One region of the Streptomyces sp. NPDC051018 genome, then DNA from elsewhere that is predicted to be linked to it. Evidence: riboswitches for the same ligand, from Rfam matches in the RefSeq annotation. Region 1 holds a riboswitch; the other holds the start of a gene.
The links. Region 1 has a riboswitch for thiamine pyrophosphate ahead of thiO (glycine oxidase ThiO). Riboswitches for the same ligand answer to the same signal wherever they lie in the genome.
Positions count from the first base shown of each region.

Region 2: another riboswitch for thiamine pyrophosphate. It lies ahead of thiC (phosphomethylpyrimidine synthase ThiC); the one in region 1 lies ahead of thiO (glycine oxidase ThiO).

Region 1 covers NZ_JBITFN010000001.1:597,574-603,410, reverse strand. Annotated here, with positions in the region: gene ACIBCM_RS02415 (NAD(P)/FAD-dependent oxidoreductase) at 85-1,335, opposite strand; gene ACIBCM_RS02410 (hypothetical protein) at 1,555-1,893, opposite strand; TPP riboswitch at 2,002-2,114, shown strand; gene thiO (glycine oxidase ThiO) at 2,112-3,440, shown strand; gene thiS (sulfur carrier protein ThiS) at 3,437-3,652, shown strand; gene ACIBCM_RS02395 (thiazole synthase) at 3,661-4,455, shown strand; gene pknB (Stk1 family PASTA domain-containing Ser/Thr kinase) at 5,297-5,837, shown strand, end outside.
Region 2 covers NZ_JBITFN010000006.1:138,088-143,924, reverse strand. Annotated here, with positions in the region: gene ACIBCM_RS12935 (IclR family transcriptional regulator) at 1-564, shown strand, start outside; gene ACIBCM_RS12930 (SsgA family sporulation/cell division regulator) at 689-1,123, shown strand; gene ACIBCM_RS12925 (YibE/F family protein) at 1,418-2,860, opposite strand; TPP riboswitch at 2,932-3,090, shown strand; gene thiC (phosphomethylpyrimidine synthase ThiC) at 3,083-4,909, shown strand; partial or broken gene ACIBCM_RS12915 (TerD family protein) at 4,996-5,523, shown strand; gene ACIBCM_RS12910 (hypothetical protein) at 5,807-5,837, shown strand, end outside.

The DNA of each region.
Region 1 (5,837 bases):
GGAGCCCCCGGCCGGCTGCGGCCAACCGGACCGGGATCCGGGCACCGACGCTGGTCAGAGCCGGTTTCCCGGGTCCCGGACGGCTCAGAGGGACGCGGCCTTCAGAGGGACCGAGGGGTCGGCGGCGCGCTGTGGGTCCAGCCGGCCGCCCGACTGGATCACCTTGCGGCCCTGGGCCAGATCCCTGGGCCGGCCGACGGCGAGCAGCGCGACCAGGGCCCCTTCGCGCAGCCACAGCACCGTCCACGCCGGGTCGGCGGGATCGCCGCGCCAGACGGTCGTATCGGCGTCGGTGTGATCACCCGCGTACTGCACGAACCGTCCGAACTGCTCCGACCAGAAGTACGGCACCGGGTCGTAGACCGCCGGCGGCTCCCCCGGTGCGCCGATGGAGGTCCCGGCCGCCGGGCGGGCGCCGGTTCCGGTCCCGCTTCCCGTCCCGGAGACCTCGCCCGCGACCCGGGCGACGACATTGGCGGCCACGGTGCGCGGCCCCTGGAGGGCGTTGTCCCAGTGGTGGACGAGCAGCCGCCGTCCGTAGCGGGCTGAGGGGAAGGAGGCGCAGTCCCCCACGGCGTACACATCGGGCCGCGAGGTGCGCAGATACCGGTCCGCGGTGATCGAGCCGTCCGGGCCGGTCTCGATCCCGGAGCCCGCGAGCCAGGCGGTGGCGGGGCGGGCGCCGATGCCGACGACCACGGCACCCGCGGGGATCCGTCTGCCGTCCGCCAGAACGACCGTCCCGGGCTCGACACCGGCCACGCGTGCGTGGGTGATCAGTTCGGTCCCGGACTCCGTGTACCACCCGGCCATGGGGGCGGTGACCTCGGCGGGCAGGGCGCCCGCCAGCGGCCGGTCCGCGGCCTCGACGACCGTGACCGAGCACCCCGCCTCGCGGGCGGCCGTCGCGAACTCCGCCCCGATCCAGCCCGCGCCGACCACCACGATGTCGTGCCGTGTGCCGAGGAGCGGCCGCAGCCGCTCGGCGTCGTCGAGGGTGCGCAGCAGATGGACTCCGGGAACGGCCTCGGTGCCGGGCAGACTGATCGGTTCCGCTCCGGACGCGATGACGAGGACGTCGTACGGGACGGGCCCGGCCTCGGTGTCCAGCTCATACGCGCCCGGGCGCACCGCGGTCACCTCACAGCCGAGGCGCAGCTCGATGGCCAGCTCCTCGAAGTCGACCTCGAAGGCCGAGCCCTCCGCCGTGCCGAGGAGGATCGCCTTGGAGAGCGGGGGCCTGTCGTACGGCTGATGGGGTTCGGCGCCGATCACGGTGACGGAGCCGGTGAATCCGAGTTCACGCAGGGCGACCGCGGTCTGCACACCGGCCATGCCCGCTCCGACGACGACCACACGGGGCGTCTGCTGCTGTTTCTGCTGCTCGCTCACCCGTCAACCTTACGCATCTGACAGACCGTCAGAAAAGGTGGGCGCCTCGCGGACGCGCACCACGGCACGGCGAAGCCCCGCGGGGAGCCACCGCAAGGGTCACCGGCGCTCCCGGTGACGGCCGGGACGCACGGGACGAGCCACCCCGGCGAGCCGGCCGCGCTACCGCCGTTCCTCCACGACACTCGTCCCCCGCCCCGGCTGTGACTCCCACTCCCAGCTCTCCTCAAGGCGCACCCGCCCGTCGGGCAGTTCCACGACCGTCGAGACGCAGTGCCCCGACGAGGTGGTGCCGTCCGTCTTCAGCTGCACATAGCGGAAATCGAGCCGGTCGCCGTCACGGGTGCCCACCAGATGGCCCCGGACCACGTCCCCGCCGTCGTACTCGGCCCAGATCCGCCCCTCCTCCTCGTGGTACGCGAACCGGGTGCGGGTACCCACCTGGCCCGGCGCCTGATCCGCCACCGGGAAGAGCACACGTCCGTCGAGCGACCCTGCCATGGCGACTGCTCCCTCGCGTTGCGCCCTCCCGGGCGGCGGCGCGACGAGGACCGGCCGCCCGGCACCACGTCTACTGCGAGTTGAGGGCTGGGGTTAGGGTGGCCACCGTAAAGCACTCGCGGGAGTCCGGACGCACCGGGCTGAGAGGGAGGCTGGACGGCCTCCGACCGTACGAACCTGATCCGGGTCATGCCGGCGAAGGGAGGGGCTCGCCGCCCATGTCGCACATCCTCGGTCCGCACGAGCCGCGCGGGACGTCGCCGTCCGCCGCCGCGGGGCGGCGCGTCCCCGCTCCGGCGCCACCGCCGGGCGGCGCGCCCCCCGCACGGTCCTCGGGCACCGCCCCCACGGCACCGGCCCCGCACGGGTCCTCGCCGGGACCCGGCCGGGAGTCCCGGGTCCCGGACGTCCTGGTCGTCGGCGGTGGAATCATCGGGCTGGCCACCGCGTGGCGGACCGCGCAGCGCGGGCTGAAGGTCACCGTCGTCGACCCCGAACCCGGGGGCGGAGCCGCACATGTGGCCGCCGGGATGCTCGCGGCGGTCACCGAACTCCACTACGGCGAGCAGAGGCTGCTGGCCCTCAATATGGAGTCCGCGCGCCGCTACCCCGCCTTCGCCGAAGAGCTTGAGGAGGAGAGCGGCCGGGACATCGGCTATCGCGCCTGCGGCACCCTGGCCGTCGCGCTCGACGCCGACGACCGGGCCCACCTCCGCGAGCTCCACGCGCTGCAGCGCCGCTCCGGCCTGGAGTCGGAGTGGCTGACCGGCCGGGAGTGCCGCCGGCTCGAACCCCTGCTCGCACCGGGTGTGCGCGGCGGTCTGCGGGTCGACGGCGACCATCAGGTCGACCCGCGGCGGCTCGCGTCCGCACTGGTCACGGCCTGTGAGCGGGCCGGGGTGACACTGTGGCGGGGCTGGGCCGACCGGCTCCTCGTCGCACGCGACCGGGCCACCGGAGTCGCCCTCACCGACGGCCGGGAGCTGTCCGCCGGCCAGGTCGTGCTCGCGGGCGGCAGCCTCAGCGGACGGCTCGCCGGGGTCCCGGACGACGTCCTCCCGCCCGTGCGTCCCGTGAAGGGGCAGGTGCTGCGGCTCACGGTGCCCCCCGCGCACGCCCCCTTCCTCTCCCGGACCGTACGGGCCGTGGTGCGCGGCAGCGCCGTCTATCTGGTGCCGCGCGAGAACGGCGAACTCGTCGTCGGCGCCACCAGCGAGGAACTGGGCTGGGACACCACCGTCACCGCCGGCGGGGTCTATGAACTGCTGCGCGACGCCCATGAACTGGTGCCGGGCATCACCGAACTGCCGCTGACCGAGACCCGCGCGGGGCTGCGTCCCGGCTCCCCGGACAACGCGCCCCTGCTCGGCCCGACCTCTCTGCCCGGCCTGCTGCTGGCCACCGGCCACTACCGCAACGGCGTACTCCTCACGCCCGTGACCGGCGATGTGATGGCCACGGCGCTCACCTGTGGCGCGCTCCCCGAGGAAGCCCATCCCTTCACCCCCCATCGCTTCACTCCCGTCTCTCAGGAGCAGCCCGTATGAACAGCGTTCCCCTGGTTGTCTCCGTCAACGGCGAGCGGCGTGAACTCGCCACCGGAACCACGCTGGACACCCTCGTCGCCGGTCTCACCACCGCGCCGTCCGGTGTCGCCGCCGCCGTCAACGAGGCCGTCGTACCGCGCAGCCAGTGGCCGGGCACCCTGCTCGGCGACGGTGACCGCGTGGAAGTCCTCACCGCGGTCCAGGGAGGCTGAGCACCGCCATGGCAGACGACCGGCTCACCATCGGCGACACCGCCTTCACCTCCCGGCTGATCATGGGCACGGGCGGCGCGCCCAGCCTCGATGTCCTGGAGCGCGCGCTCGCCGCGAGCGGCACCGAGCTCACCACGGTCGCCATGCGCCGCCTCGACCCGACGGTCCGGGGCTCCGTGCTCTCCGTACTGACGAAGCTCGGCATCCGCGTCCTGCCCAACACCGCGGGCTGTTTCACGGCGGGGGAGGCCGTCCTCACGGCCCGGCTCGCCCGTGAGGCCCTCGGCACCGACTGGATCAAGCTGGAGGTCGTGGCCGACGAGCGGACGCTGCTGCCCGATCCCGTCGAGCTGCTGGACGCGGCGGAGATCCTGGTCGACGAAGGTTTCACCGTGCTGCCGTACACCAACGACGACCCGGTGCTCGCGCGGAAGCTGGAGGACGTGGGCTGTGCGGCGATCATGCCGCTGGGTTCGCCGATCGGCTCGGGGCTCGGTATCCGCAATCCGCACAACTTCCAGCTGATCGTCGAGCACGCGCGCGTGCCGGTCGTCCTGGACGCGGGCGCGGGCACGGCGTCCGACGCGGCCCAGGCGATGGAGCTGGGCTGCGCGGCGGTGATGCTGGCCTCCGCGGTGACACGGGCCCAGGAGCCGGTCCTGATGGCGGAGGCGATGCGGCACGCGGTGGAGGCGGGGCGGCTGGCGCGGCGGGCGGGGCGGATTCCGCGGCGGCACTTCGCCGAGGCGTCGTCGCCTGCGTCGGGCTTGGCGGTGCTGGATCCGGAGCGCCCGGCGTTCTGAGCCCCGCCCTCGCACTGTCCGGGGACTCCCCGTGCCCTCGGGGCTCCCCGGTACCCCTCGGTCCTCCGGCTCCGGGGCCCGGGCCGCGTGCGGCCTTGCCGGGGCTCCGCCCCGGAACCCCGCTCCTCAAACGCCGGAGAAGCTGAGATCACGGCCCTGCCCCGCCACGGTACGACGGGAACAGCCCGCCCCCCCGGGGGACGGGGTGTCGGGCGCACGGGAAGGCCCGGTCCACGGCGGCGCCCCTGCGGCAGCAGGGCTGAGGCCGACACGCACCCGGCTCCGGGTCGGCCGGGGGCCGAAGAGCCGGGGCTGCCCAGGCCTACGCCTCCTCCGGCCGGACCCCCGCGCGACCCCTGCCGGGGCTCCGCCACGGGCCCCGCTCCTCAAACGCCGGAGAGGCTGAAAAACCGCAGTACGACCGGAACAGAGCCCGCCCCCGGCCAACAGGGACGCCGGAGACGCGGAAACCACGACCCCGCCCCGGCACGGTACGGCTGGCATGGCGGCACAGCCCCCGGCAACCGGATGCCAGAGGCCGGGACGACTCGGCCCCGGGCAGCCGGTGCGAGCTGCCCGGGACGACCCGGCGTCGTACGGCCCGGAGGCCGGACGGCCACCCCGCGACAGCCGACCACCGCCGGGGCACCGGGCACACCGTCCCCGCCGGTCCGGCCGTACCGGCGGGGACCGGTTCGCCGCAGAAGGCAGCCCGGCCCGTGCTCGCAGGCCAGGGGGTACGGGACGGAGGGAAGCCGGGCTGTCACAGGTCGGACTCAGTACTGCCCCGGTCCCGCTCCGGCGCGGCGGGGGTGTCGGTGGTGACTCGTAGAATCAGTTCGTGGATACGACCCTCCAGGACCCTCTTGTCGGGCAGGTGCTCGACGGCCGCTACCGCGTCGACGCGCGCATCGCCGTCGGCGGGATGGCCACGGTCTACCGGGCCGTCGACACCCGGCTCGACCGCGAGCTCGCGCTCAAGGTGATGCATCCGGCGCTCGCCACCGATGTCTCGTTCGTCGAGCGCTTCATCCGCGAGGCCAAGTCCGTGGCGCGCCTGGCCCACCCCAATGTGGTGGCCGTCTTCGACCAGGGCGCCGAGGGCGCGTATGTGTATCTGGCGATGGAGTATGTGGCGGGCTGCACCCTGCGGGACGTCCTGCGCGAGCGTGGCGCGCTCCAGCCGAGGGCCGCGCTGGACATCCTGGAGCCCGTGCTGGCGGCGCTGGGGGCGGCGCACCGGGCCGGGTTCGTCCACCGGGACGTCAAGCCGGAGAATGTCCTGATAGGGGACGACGGACGGGTCAAGGTCGCCGACTTCGGGCTGGTGCGCTCGGTCGGCTCGGTCACGAACACCACGGGGACCGTGCTGGGCACGGTCT
Region 2 (5,837 bases), on a different contig from region 1:
GTCATGGGGGACGGTGTGGAGCTGCTGGCCCTTGGCGGGTCTATGCAGAATCGTCGCACCAGGCTGGAGGAGACGCTGGCGCACTGGCGGGACGCCATCGGAGTCCCCGTCTACTTCGCGGTCTACCGCGAGGGCGAGATCGAACTCGTCGCCGTCTCGGACACCCCGTACGCCCCCGCCGTCACCGAGTGGGCGGACTTCCGCGAGACCGGCCATGCCCATGCCGTAGGCCAGTGTCTGCTCAGCCAGCTCGGCGAGGCCGCCCGCCGGGACCATCTGGACCGGCATCCCGTGCGGCCGGTGACGCCCTATTCCGTACGCGACCGGCGCGCGCTGCTGGAGCGGCTCGCGGCCGTCGAACGTATGCAGCCGGTCGTGGAACGGCAGGAATATGCCCTCGGCACGGTCTGCGCGGCGATCCCTATCACAGCCGGATCCACCGCGGCGGCCATGGCGATCTCTCTTCCCCTGCATCAGGAGGAGCGGCTGCTACCCGCGATCGAGCAACTGCGCAAGGGCATAGGCGGGTTGCTGAGCTCCCTCGCGTTCTCTATCAGTATCTGAAAAATCACTCCTTGTAGTTCTCTGGTCGCTTAGAGCACGATTGCACCAAGAGGTTCAGGGGAATCCTTCCTGACCGTTTTCTGCAAGCTTCTTCTAGCAGGCTTCATCCACTGCGGGGTACACGATGCATGAGTCGGTCCAGGCCGAGGTCCTGATGAGCTTTCTTGTGTCCGAGGAGCTCTCGTTCCGGATCCCGGTGGAGCTGCGATACGGGACGGAGGATCCGTACGCCGTGCGGATGACCTTCCATTTGCCCGGGGATGTGCCTGTGACCTGGGCCTTCAGTCGCGATCTGCTGCTCGACGGCATCGTCGGGCCGAGCGGGGACGGCGATGTGCATATCGCTCCCATGGGTCCCGAGGAGCTGTCCGACCTCGGCATCCGCCTCCAGGTGGGCGGGGAGCGGGCGCTGTTCCAGGTGAGCGCCGCGCCGGTCGTCGCCTTCCTCGACCGCACGGACCGACTGGTGCCGCTGGGGCAGGAGCGGGCGTTCGGCGACTTCGAGGACGCCCTGGAGAAGGCGCTGAGGACCATCCTCGCGGAGGAGAACGCGGGCTGAGCCGGAGGCGGACCCTCCGCACCACGGGTCCCGCCCCGGTCCGTATCCCGGATCCCCTGTTCCGCCGTGGTCCGTCGCAGGGTCCAGCCCCGGTCCGTACGCCGGATCCCGCCCGGGCCCGGATCCCGGGCCCGCCACCGTCACGACCCCGGACCGCGCCCCGGTCCGTACGCCCACCCCCGTCCCCGCCCCTGCCCGCGGTCCCGGTCCAGACCGCCGACCCTTGCCCCCGCCAGCTTCCCGGCCCCGGACCGTACGCCCGGCTCGGACGCTCTCTCCCCGCTGCCGCCCGGGCTATTTTCTGCGGCGGCGACCTGTGCCGCCCCGCCCCGGGAGCCCGAGTCCACCGAGCCCGCCCGGCCCCGGCGCACCGCCGCGCGGGGGCGCCACACTCCTCGCCACCGGGTCGTCGGCCCCCGGCCGGTCGGCGGAGACGACCAGCGCCGCGAGCGCGGTGGTCACCGGCACGGACGCGACCAGACCGATCGACCCGACCAGCGTCCGGACGATCTCCTCCGCCACCAGTTCGCTGTTGGCGACCGTGCCCACACTGCTCTGGGCGATGGTGAACAGCAGGAGCAGCGGCAGCGCGGCACCCGCGTAGGCCAGGACGAGCGTATTGACCACGGACGCGATGTGATCCCGCCCGATCCGGATGGCGGCGCGGTACAGCGCCCGGGGCCCCATTCCGGGATCGGCCTGCCGCAGCTCCCACACGGCCGACGTCTGGGTGACCGTCACATCGTCGAGCACACCGAGCGAGCCGATGATCACGCCCGCCAGCAGCAGACCGCTCATGTCGATCCCGGGATACAGACCGTGGATCAGACCCGTGTTGTCGTCGGTGTTGCCGGACAGGTCCGCCCAGTCGATGAACACCGAGCCGAGCAGTCCGATCAGCAGCAGCGAGATCAGCGTGCCGAGCACCGCTACCGACGTCCGCGCGGTCAGCCCGTGGCAGAGGTACAGCGCGATCAGCATGATGGCGCTCGACCCGACGACCGCCACGATCAGCGGATTGGAGCCTTCCAGGATCGCGGGCAGGATGAACAGCGTCAGTACGGCAAAGGAGGCGGCGAGTGCGACCAGCGCCATCACCCCGCGCATCCGCCCCACCAGCACCACCGCCAGCGCGAAGATCCCCGCGAGCACGGCCATCGGGACCTTGCGGTTCACATCGATCACGGAGTACTGGAGATCGCGGGGCGCGTCGGGGGCGAAGGCGACCACCACCCCCTGCCCCTTCTCCAGCTGCCGTGGCGCGTCCGGCTGGATGATCTCGGTGAAGGTGCGGCCCGCGTCCTTGCCGCTGGTGACCTTGACGGTTGCCTTCCCGCACTCGCCCTTCCGCGCGTTGACCGCCTCGCGGCCCTGGGGAGTACTGGTGTCGCCCGTGGGCGGGACCTGCGCGGCGTTCACGTCCTTGCAGTCGACGGCGTCGACCCGGGTCACCGTGCCCTGCTGGGTCTGACGGTCGAAGCCCACCCCGGTGCGCTCATGGCCGGGCGCGGAGCCGGGCCACAGGACCACCAGACCCACGGCGACCGCGGTGGCGAACGGAATCAGCACCGCGGCGATGACCTTGCGCAGATGCCGGGAGACGGGGGCCGCCGGGCCATGATTGTGGGTGTGGCCGTGGGAGTGCGCGGGGGGTTCCGGCGGCTCCGACGGCTCCTGTGGCCGCCGGGGCCCCGGTGGTCCGTGCGGCTGCTGATGGTCGGGCGGTGAAGAGGTCACCGGCCGATCATCGCAAGAACGGGCCGGGGCCCCTGTTCAGCACGCCAGAAATGACGCTAGCGTGGTGGCACCTTTGCACACGCGGGAGCTCGGAGCACCGGGCTGAGAGGGCGCTGATCGCCGTACGACCCGTCTGGCCAACGCCAGTACGCCGTCTGCGGAAACCGCTGCGTCGACCGCCGAACCTGTTACCGGGTAATGCCGGCGTAGGGAGTAGGTCTCATGACCGTTCAGGACGCACGCACGCCTGCCGCCGACCAGAACGCCGCCGACCACAGCGCCGTCCGGGCCGTCGGGGCCGGCGAGCGCAAGCCGGGCTGGCACAAGGGGTACGTCGAGGGTTCGCGCCCCGGCCTCCGGGTGCCGGTCCGTCAGGTGCACCTCACCAATGGCACGGATGTGACGCTGTACGACACATCCGGTCCGTACACCGACCCCACCGTCGAGACCGATGTACGCCGTGGCCTGCCGCCGCTGCGGGAGCACTGGATCACCGCGCGCGGTGACACGGAGGAGTACGAGGGCCGTCCCGTGCGCCCCGAGGACGACGGGATCAAGCACACGTCTCCGCGCGGCGGGCTCAGGAACCTCGACGCGGTCTTCCCCGGCCGTCCGCGCCGGCCCCGCCGGAGCCGTGACGGAGGGCCGGTGACCCAGCTCGCGTACGCCCGACGGGGAGAGATCACCCCGGAGATGGAGTACGTGGCCATCCGGGAGAACGTTTCTCCCGAGGTCGTACGGGAGGAGATCGCCGCGGGCCGCGCGGTGCTCCCGGCCAATGTCAACCACCCGGAGATCGAGCCGATGATCATCGGCAAGAGGTTCCTGGTGAAGGTCAACGCCAATATCGGCAACTCCGCCGTCACCTCCTCCATCGAGGAGGAGGTCGAGAAGATGACCTGGGCGACCCGCTGGGGAGCCGACACGGTGATGGACCTGTCGACCGGCCGCAATATCCACACCACCCGCGAATGGGTACTGCGCAACTCACCCGTGCCGATCGGCACCGTCCCGCTCTACCAGGCCCTGGAGAAGGTCGACGGCAGGGCCGAGGAGCTGAGCTGGGAGATCTACAAGGACACGGTGATCGAACAGGCCGAGCAGGGCGTCGACTACATGACCGTCCACGCCGGAGTGCTGCTGCGCCATGTCCCGCTCACCGCCCGCCGCAAGACGGGGATCGTCTCGCGCGGCGGCTCGATCATGGCGGCCTGGTGCCTCGCGCACCACAGGGAATCGTTCCTCTACGAGAACTTCGAGGAACTGTGCGAGATCCTCGCCGCCTACGACGTGACCTACTCGCTCGGGGACGGGCTGCGGCCCGGCTCGATCGCGGACGCCAACGACGAGGCGCAGTTCGCGGAGTTGCGGACCCTCGGGGAACTCAACCGGATCGCCAGGCGTTTTCAGGTTCAGACGATGATCGAGGGCCCCGGTCATGTCCCGATGCACAAGATCAAGGAGAACATCGACCTCCAGCAGGAGATCTGCGAGGAGGCCCCCTTCTATACGCTCGGCCCGCTCACGACGGATGTGGCTCCCGCGTACGACCACATCACCTCCGGCATCGGAGCGGCGATGATCGCCTGGTGGGGCACGGCCATGCTCTGCTACGTCACCCCCAAGGAACATCTCGGTCTGCCGAACCGGGACGATGTGAAGACCGGTGTCATCACCTACAAGATCGCCGCACACGCGGCCGATCTCGCCAAGGGGCACCCGGGAGCCCAGGAATGGGACGACGCCCTCTCGGACGCCCGTTTCGAGTTCCGGTGGGAGGACCAGTTCAATCTGGCTCTCGACCCGGACACCGCGAGGGAGTTCCACGACGAGACGCTTCCGGCCGAGCCCGCCAAGACCGCGCACTTCTGCTCGATGTGCGGTCCGAAATTCTGCTCCATGAAAATCAGCAGGAGCATCACCGAGCAGTTCGGTGGTGACCAGCCCGCCTCGGCCGCGACGGATGAGGAGATCGCCGAGGGCATGCTCCAGAAGTCCAGGGAATTCGCGGCGAACGGAAACCGGGTCTATCTGCCGCTCGCGGACTGACCCCGGTACGGAGGCCCGTCGGGCGGTGGAAGCCCTGTCCGGATTTCCACCGCCTCAGCCACATTGAGTCCATGGCATCCGCATCTATGAGTAAGGGCGCGAATCTTCCGGTCGCTTCCTCCGCGGTACGGGCGGTACTGACCTGGGTACCCGCGCCGGGGGCACCGGACGCCGACGCTTCGGCGCTGCTGCTCACCGGCGGTGGACGAGCGCGTGGCGACGGCGACTTCGTCTTCTACAACCAGCCGCACCACGCCTCCAGTGCCGTACGCCATCTCGGCAAACAGCAGGGCTCCGGTGCCGTCACGGACACGATCGAGGTGAACCTGGGCGGACTGGAGGCGGACATCGAGCGGGTCGTGCTGGCCGCCTCGGTGGACCGCGGCACCTTCGGCCTGCTGTCCGGGCCGGTGCTCCGGCTGCTGGACGCCGGGACGGGGGACGAGCTGGCGCGATTCGACCTGGAGGCGACGACCGAGACCGCGTTCATCGGCGGAGAGCTGTATCTGCGGAACGGGCAGTGGAAGTTCCGCGCGGTGGGACAGGGGTACGCCTCCGGGCTGGCCGGGCTCGCCACCGACTTCGGCATCGGTGTGGCGGAGGAGGGGGGTCCGGTAGGAACGGACCAGATAACCGGTGTTGCTGTCAGAAGTTTTGACAGCGTGTGATCGGGGCTACGGATCGCGTGGTGATGCGTGTCCCGGGAGCATCCGGCGTCCTAAAGTGGAAGTCGGCCGCCTTGCGTCGGCCCGACTCCGAGTCGCATCGCGCCCACGCCGCGAGCGGCAATGAGGACAAGGGGCACCGCCTCACGCGCTGACATTCGCCTGTCCGTGGCTCCGTGCCCGCGGTGGGGATGCGTGGGGTCTTCGCCGTCACCGGGACTCGGGAGAGACCGTGACCACCGACAAGCAGTTCAAGAAGGACG